Methylibium petroleiphilum PM1: one gene and its partner. The protein of the gene in region 1 interacts with the protein of each later gene in a pairwise test. Links are inferred from orthologs where the notes say so. Each region holds a gene or a part of one and is shown on either strand. Other genes may lie near its edges.

The links.
Region 2: the proteins of ndk (region 1) and MPE_RS17495 interact in binary tests that used the Escherichia coli proteins (3 or more experiments, as listed by UniProt). The link is inferred for Methylibium petroleiphilum PM1 from one-to-one orthologs.

What each region holds. Positions count from the first base shown.
Region 1 is NC_008825.1:2,141,182-2,144,315, reverse strand. What follows is about bases 300-3,120. They hold ndk (nucleoside-diphosphate kinase), read left to right. Parts: upstream 300-1,407; coding sequence 1,408-1,833; downstream 1,834-3,120. Other genes in these bases: pilW (type IV pilus biogenesis/stability protein PilW), read left to right, coding at 3,062-3,120; rlmN (dual-specificity RNA methyltransferase RlmN), read left to right, coding at 1,881-3,065; MPE_RS10100 (pseudouridine synthase), read left to right, coding at 300-1,327. Outside these bases: more of MPE_RS10100, read left to right, coding at 1-299; more of pilW, read left to right, coding at 3,121-3,134. UniProt on the Escherichia coli protein: Major role in the synthesis of nucleoside triphosphates other than ATP. The ATP gamma phosphate is transferred to the NDP beta phosphate via a ping-pong mechanism, using a phosphorylated active-site intermediate.
Region 2 is NC_008825.1:3,667,799-3,670,909, reverse strand. What follows is about bases 143-2,940. They hold MPE_RS17495 (uracil-DNA glycosylase), read left to right. Parts: upstream 143-1,086; coding sequence 1,087-1,794; downstream 1,795-2,940. Other genes in these bases: tuf (elongation factor Tu), read left to right, coding at 2,348-2,940; trpC (indole-3-glycerol phosphate synthase TrpC), read left to right, coding at 278-1,081; trpD (anthranilate phosphoribosyltransferase), read left to right, coding at 143-281. Outside these bases: more of trpD, read left to right, coding at 1-142; more of tuf, read left to right, coding at 2,941-3,111. UniProt on the Escherichia coli protein: Excises uracil residues from the DNA which can arise as a result of misincorporation of dUMP residues by DNA polymerase or due to deamination of cytosine.

The DNA of each region.
Region 1 (3,134 bases):
CATCGGTTCGCGCCGCGACATGGAACAGTTCATTCTCGACGGCAAGGTCACGGTCAACGACGAGGTGGCCCATGTGGGCATGCGCATCTCCTACGGCGACCGCATCGCCGTCGACGGCAAGCCGGTGCGTCTGCGCATCCAGCCGGGCCCGGCGCGGCTGCTGGCCTATCACAAGCCGACCGGCGAAGTGGTCACGCTGAACGACCCGGAAGGGCGTCCCACGGTGTTTCGCCGTCTGCCGCGCCTTCAGCAGGGCAAGTGGCAGTCCGTCGGTCGCCTGGATATCAACACCGAGGGCCTGCTGCTGTTCACCAACTCGGGTGAACTGGCGAACCAGCTGATGCATCCCCGCTTCGGCGTCGAGCGCGAGTACGCGGTGCGCGTGCTCGGCAGCCTGAACGAGGAGCAGCGCGCGAAGCTGCTCGAGGGCGTGGAGATCGACGGTCAGACCGCCGGCTTCAAGAGCATCGAGGAGGGCGGTGGCGAAGGCGCGAACCGCTGGTACCGCGTGGTCATCACCGAAGGGCGCAACCGTGAGGTGCGCAAGCTGTTCGACAAGGTCGGCCTGGCCGTGAGCCGTCTGATCCGCATTCGCTACGGCACTGTGGTGCTGCCGCGCGGCCTCAAGCGCGGCGTCTGGGTCGAGCTCGACGACCAGGACCTGCGCGCGATCCGCCAGCTGGCCAGCGGCAACCGTGGCGCAGCGGCGCAAAGCGAGTCGCGCGACGCTCAGGGCAACCGCGAACAACGGCGCAACAACGGTCGCAACGGCAAGCCCGAGCGCAACGCGCGCGGGCCGCAGCAGGGCGGGGCCCGCGCGCAGGGCCAGGGCGGCGGCGAGCGCGGCCCGCGCCGCGAGCCGCGTGAATCGCGGTTCGGCGAGGCCGCACCCGACACCGACGGCGCTGGAGAGGAAGACTTCGGCCGCATCCCCAATCCGCTGGAGCAGACCTTCGACCGTCGCTTTGCGAAGGGCCCGCGCCGCGGCGCAGCCCAGGGCTTCGGGCATGGTGGCTCGCAGTCGGATCACGACGCCGGCGGCCCGCCCGGAACCATTCCGAATCCGCTGGAACAGACCTTCGACAAGCGCTTCGTCAAGGGCTCTCAGCGCATCAATGCCGGCTTCGGCCGGCACGATGCGCACCAGCCCGAGCCGGGCGCCAGGAAGGGCGGGCCGAAGCAGCCCGATCCGATGCAGACCTCGGTGGGCTACATCGGCGCCGATGCCTACTTCAACAAGGCCGGCGGCAAGCGGGGCGGTGGGGGTGGGCGCGGAGGCCAGGGGGGTCGTGGGGGCGGCGGTGGGGGCCGCGGACCGCGCCGCTGAGGCTGCGAGCGACATCGAGGCGCCGACCTCAAGCGCTACAATTCAAGGTTCTGCTAAATCATTGATTCCGGAGAATAAATATGGCGATCGAACGCACCTTGTCCATCATCAAGCCTGACGCCGTTGCCAAGAACGTGATCGGTCAGATCTATGCCCGTTTCGAGGGCGCGGGCCTGAAGATCGTGGCGGCCAAGCTGGTTCACCTGTCGCGCGGCGAGGCCGAGCAGTTCTACGCCGTGCACAAGGCCCGGCCTTTCTTCAAGGACCTGGTCGAGTTCATGATCTCGGGCCCGGTGATGATCCAGGCGCTGGAAGGCGAGGGCGCGATCGCCAAGAACCGCGAGCTGATGGGCGCGACGGACCCGAAGAAGGCCGAGAAGGGCACCATCCGTGCCGACTTCGCCGACAGCATCGACGCCAATGCCGTGCACGGCTCGGACGCGCCGGAGACCGCCGCGGTCGAGGTGGCGTTCTTCTTCCCGGGCATGAACGTCTACAGCCGCTGAACGACTGCGGGGCGCCTGGCGCCCCGACGGTCCGATCGGTGCATGCCATGACTGCGGCCAACCTGCTCGAATTCGATCTCGACGCGCTGGCCGCTTTCTGCGAGCAGCTCGGCGAGAAGCGTTTTCGCGCCACTCAGCTGTTCCGCTGGATCCACCAGAAGGGCCAGAGCGACTTCGCTCAGATGTCCGATCTGGCGAAGTCGCTGCGCGAGAAGCTGGCGGGGCGGGCGGTGGTCCGGCCACTCGCAGTGCTGAGCGAGCACGTGTCGGCCGACGGCACGGTCAAGTGGCTGTTCGACGTCGGCGGCGGCAATGCCGTCGAGACGGTGTTCATCCCCGAGAACGATCGCGGCACGTTGTGCATCTCGTCGCAGGCCGGTTGCGCGGTCGGTTGCCGCTTCTGCTCGACCGGTCACCAGGGCTTCAGTCGCAACCTGTCGACCGGCGAGATCGTTGCCCAGCTCTGGCATGCCGAGCACCAGCTGCGCGCACGGCTGGGCACGACCGAGCGCGTCATCAGCAACGTCGTGATGATGGGCATGGGTGAGCCGCTGCAGAACTACGCCGCGCTGTTGCCGGCGCTGCGCGTGATGCTCGACGATCACGGCTACGGCCTGTCGCGTCGCCGTGTCACGGTATCGACCTCCGGTGTGGTGCCGATGATCGACCGCCTGCGCGAGGACTGTCCGGTGGCTCTGGCAGTGTCGCTGCATGCGCCGACCGACGCGCTGCGCGACGATCTCGTGCCGCTCAACCGCAAGTACCCGATCGCAGAGCTGCTCGAGGCCTGCCAGCGCTACCTCGAGGCGGCGCCGCGCGACTTCATCACCTTCGAGTACTGCATGCTCGACGGCGTCAACGACAGTGAGGCGCAGGCGCGCGAACTGTTGCGCCTGGTGGGCGAACGCGGGCCGGTGGGGCGCGTGCCCTGCAAGATCAACCTCATCCCGTTCAACCCGTTCCCGGCCTCGGGGCTGACGCGTTCGTCAGTGGCGCGCGTGCAGGCCTTCGCGCAGCTGCTGGTCGACGGGGGTCTGGTCACCACGGTGCGACGGACTCGCGGCGATGACATCGACGCCGCCTGCGGCCAACTGGCCGGCGAGGTACAGGACCGCACCAATGCGCAGGCACGGATGCGGCGTGCGCCGATCGCCATCCGGCCGATCGACAGCGCGGTGCAGCGCCGGGCCGACGCTGCACCATCAGGTTCAGCCACGGAGACGACACGATGATGCGGGACGGATGGGTGAGGGACGCGATGCGAGGACTGCTGCTGGCGACGCTGTTGTGTGGCGCGGTCT
Region 2 (3,111 bases), 1.5 Mb from region 1 along the record:
ATCCGAGCGACTTCGGCCTGCCGGTCTACGACACCCGGGGGTTGAAGGTGGCGAGCAAGGACGAGTCGGTCGGCTGCATCCGCCGCGCGCTCGCCGACGAGGCAGGGCCGGTGCGCGACATCGTGCTGCTCAACGCCGGCGCGGCGCTGTACGCCGCCGACGTCGCGCCATCGATCGGCGAGGGTGTGCGCCAGGCGCGCGAGGCGGTGGCCTCGGGTGCGGCGGCGAAGACGCTCGAGCGGTTCGTCGCGACGACGCGCCGGCTCAAGGGGGCGGCGTGAGCGGCGAAGACATCCTGCAGAAGATCGTCGCGGTCAAGCGGGACGAGATCGTGGCCGCGCGCAAGCGGCGCTCCCTTGCCTCGCTGCGCGCCGACGCAGAGTCGGCCGAACGGCGCGCCGACCTGCGCGACTTCACCGGCGCGCTGCGCGGGTGCGTCGCGGCCGGCCGGCCGGCGGTGATCGCCGAGGTCAAGAAGGCCAGCCCGAGCAAGGGCGTGCTGCGCGAGCACTTCGTGCCGGCGGCGATCGCCGAGAGCTACGCCCGCCACGGCGCGGCCTGCCTGTCGGTGCTGACCGACGAGCGCTTCTTCCAGGGCTCGGTCGACTACCTGTTGGCCGCCCGCGCCGCCTGCCCGCTGCCGGTGCTGCGCAAGGACTTCATGGTCGACGACTACCAGGTGTTCGAGGCGCGCGAGATGGGTGCCGACTGCATCCTGCTGATCGCCGCCTGCCTGGCCGACGCCCAGATGGCCGACCTGGAAGCGGTGGCGCAGGCGATCGGCCTGGCGGTGCTGGTCGAGGTGCACGACGGCGCCGAACTCGACCGCGCGCTGCGGCTGAAGACTCCGCTGGTCGGCATCAACAACCGCAACCTGCGGACCTTCGAGGTCACGCTCGACACCACGCTGGGCCTGTTGCCGCGCGTGCCGCCGGACCGCCTGCTGGTGACCGAGAGCGGCATCCTCGCTCCGGCCGACGTGCGGCGCATGCGCGAGGCCCAGGTGCACGCCTTCCTGGTCGGCGAAGCCTTCATGCGCGCGCCCGATCCCGGCTTGGCGCTGGCCGCGCTGTTCGGCTGAGGCGCGTGACCGCCGCCGATAGCGCGCTGGACGACGAGGCCCTCGACGCCGGCTGGCGGCCGGTGGTCGGCGCCTTCCGCGGCTCGGTCGCCGGGCAGAGACTAATGGAGCGGCTCGCCGCGCGCCGCGCGGCCGGCGCAACCGTCTACCCGCCGCAGCCGCTGCGGGCGCTGCAACTGACGCCGCTGGACTCGGTGCGTGCCGTCATCCTGGGCCAGGACCCGTACCACGGCCCCGGCCAGGCCGAGGGGCTGGCGTTCTCGGTGCCCACCGGGGTGCGCCCTCCGCCCAGCCTGCGCAATATCTTCGCGGAACTGCAGCGCGACCTCGGTCAACCGATGCCGGCCTCGGGCAGCCTGCTCGCCTGGGCGCGGCGCGGCGTCCTGCTGCTCAACACCAGCCTGAGCGTCGAGGATGGCCTGCCCGGCAGTCATGCGAAATTCGGATGGGAAGTGCTCACTGACTCGCTGATCGCGGCAGTCGCGCGGCAGCCTCAGCCGGTGGCTTTCCTGCTGTGGGGCGCGCACGCCCAGGCCAAGGCGGCCGTCGTGGCCGCCGGTGGCGGGCCGCACCGCATCTGGCAGGCCAACCACCCGTCGCCGCTGTCGGCGCGCCGGCCGCCGCTGCCCTTTATCGGCTGTGGGCATTTCTCGGCCTCGGCCGACTTCCTGGCGCGCGCCGGCCGGCCGCTCGACTGGTCGCTGGGCGCCTGAATCCGGCGCGGGGCCGGGGGATGATGCTTGTCCGCCGAAGGCGCCGTGATATAGTCGCGGGCTCGTCCCGGAGGGGTGCCCGAGTGGCTAAAGGGGGCAGACTGTAAATCTGTTGGCTTACGCCTACGCTGGTTCGAATCCAGCCTCCTCCACCAGGGCGAATCGTTTTTCGTTTGAGAGTGCCGTGGTCTTTCGGGGCCGCAAAACCGTGTGATGTGCTGGCTGTGCCGGTCCGGGCAGTGACTCCCAGGGCGGGAGTAGTTCAATGGTAGAACCCTAGCCTTCCAAGCTAATGACGCGGGTTCGATTCCCGTCTCCCGCTCCACAGTTCCACGGGTTTGCGGGCCTTCTGGCGATGGGAAGGTTCGGCGGTCGGTAGTGATGTGTGCCTTGGTTCTGTCGAGCCGGGCGCAGACCAGTATCGATGCCCATGTGGCTCAGTGGTAGAGCACTCCCTTGGTAAGGGAGAGGTCGCGCGTTCGATCCGCGCCATGGGCACCACCTTCGCACGCACTCTCAAGCAACTGTCACCCGCGACCTTCAGGAGATCGAGATGGCCAAGAGCAAATTCGAGCGGACCAAGCCGCACGTGAACGTTGGGACGATTGGGCACGTGGACCACGGGAAGACGACGCTGACGGCGGCGATCACGACGATTCTGTCGTCGAAGTTCGGTGGTGAGGCCAAGGCGTACGACCAGATCGACGCGGCGCCCGAAGAGAAGGCGCGCGGCATCACGATCAACACGGCGCACGTTGAGTACGAGACCGCCAACCGGCACTACGCGCACGTTGACTGCCCCGGACACGCCGACTACGTGAAGAACATGATCACGGGTGCGGCGCAGATGGACGGCGCCATCCTCGTGTGCTCGGCCGCCGACGGCCCGATGCCCCAGACCCGCGAGCACATCCTGCTGGCCCGTCAGGTCGGCGTGCCCTACATCATCGTCTTCCTGAACAAGTGCGACATGGTCGACGACGCCGAGCTCCTCGAGCTGGTGGAGATGGAAGTGCGCGAACTGCTCGACAAGTACGAGTTCCCCGGTGACGCCACCCCCATCGTCCACGGCTCGGCCAAGCTCGCCCTCGAAGGCGACAAGGGCGAACTCGGCGAACAAGCCATCATGAAGCTGGCCGAAGCCCTCGACAGCTACATCCCCACGCCCGAGCGTGCGGTGGACGGCGCCTTCCTGATGCCGGTGGAAGACGTGTTCTCCATCTCCGGGCGCGGCACCGTCGTCACCGGCCGTGTCGAACGCGGCATCATCAAGGTCGGCGAGGAAATCGAGATCGTCGGCATCAGCGCCACGCAGAA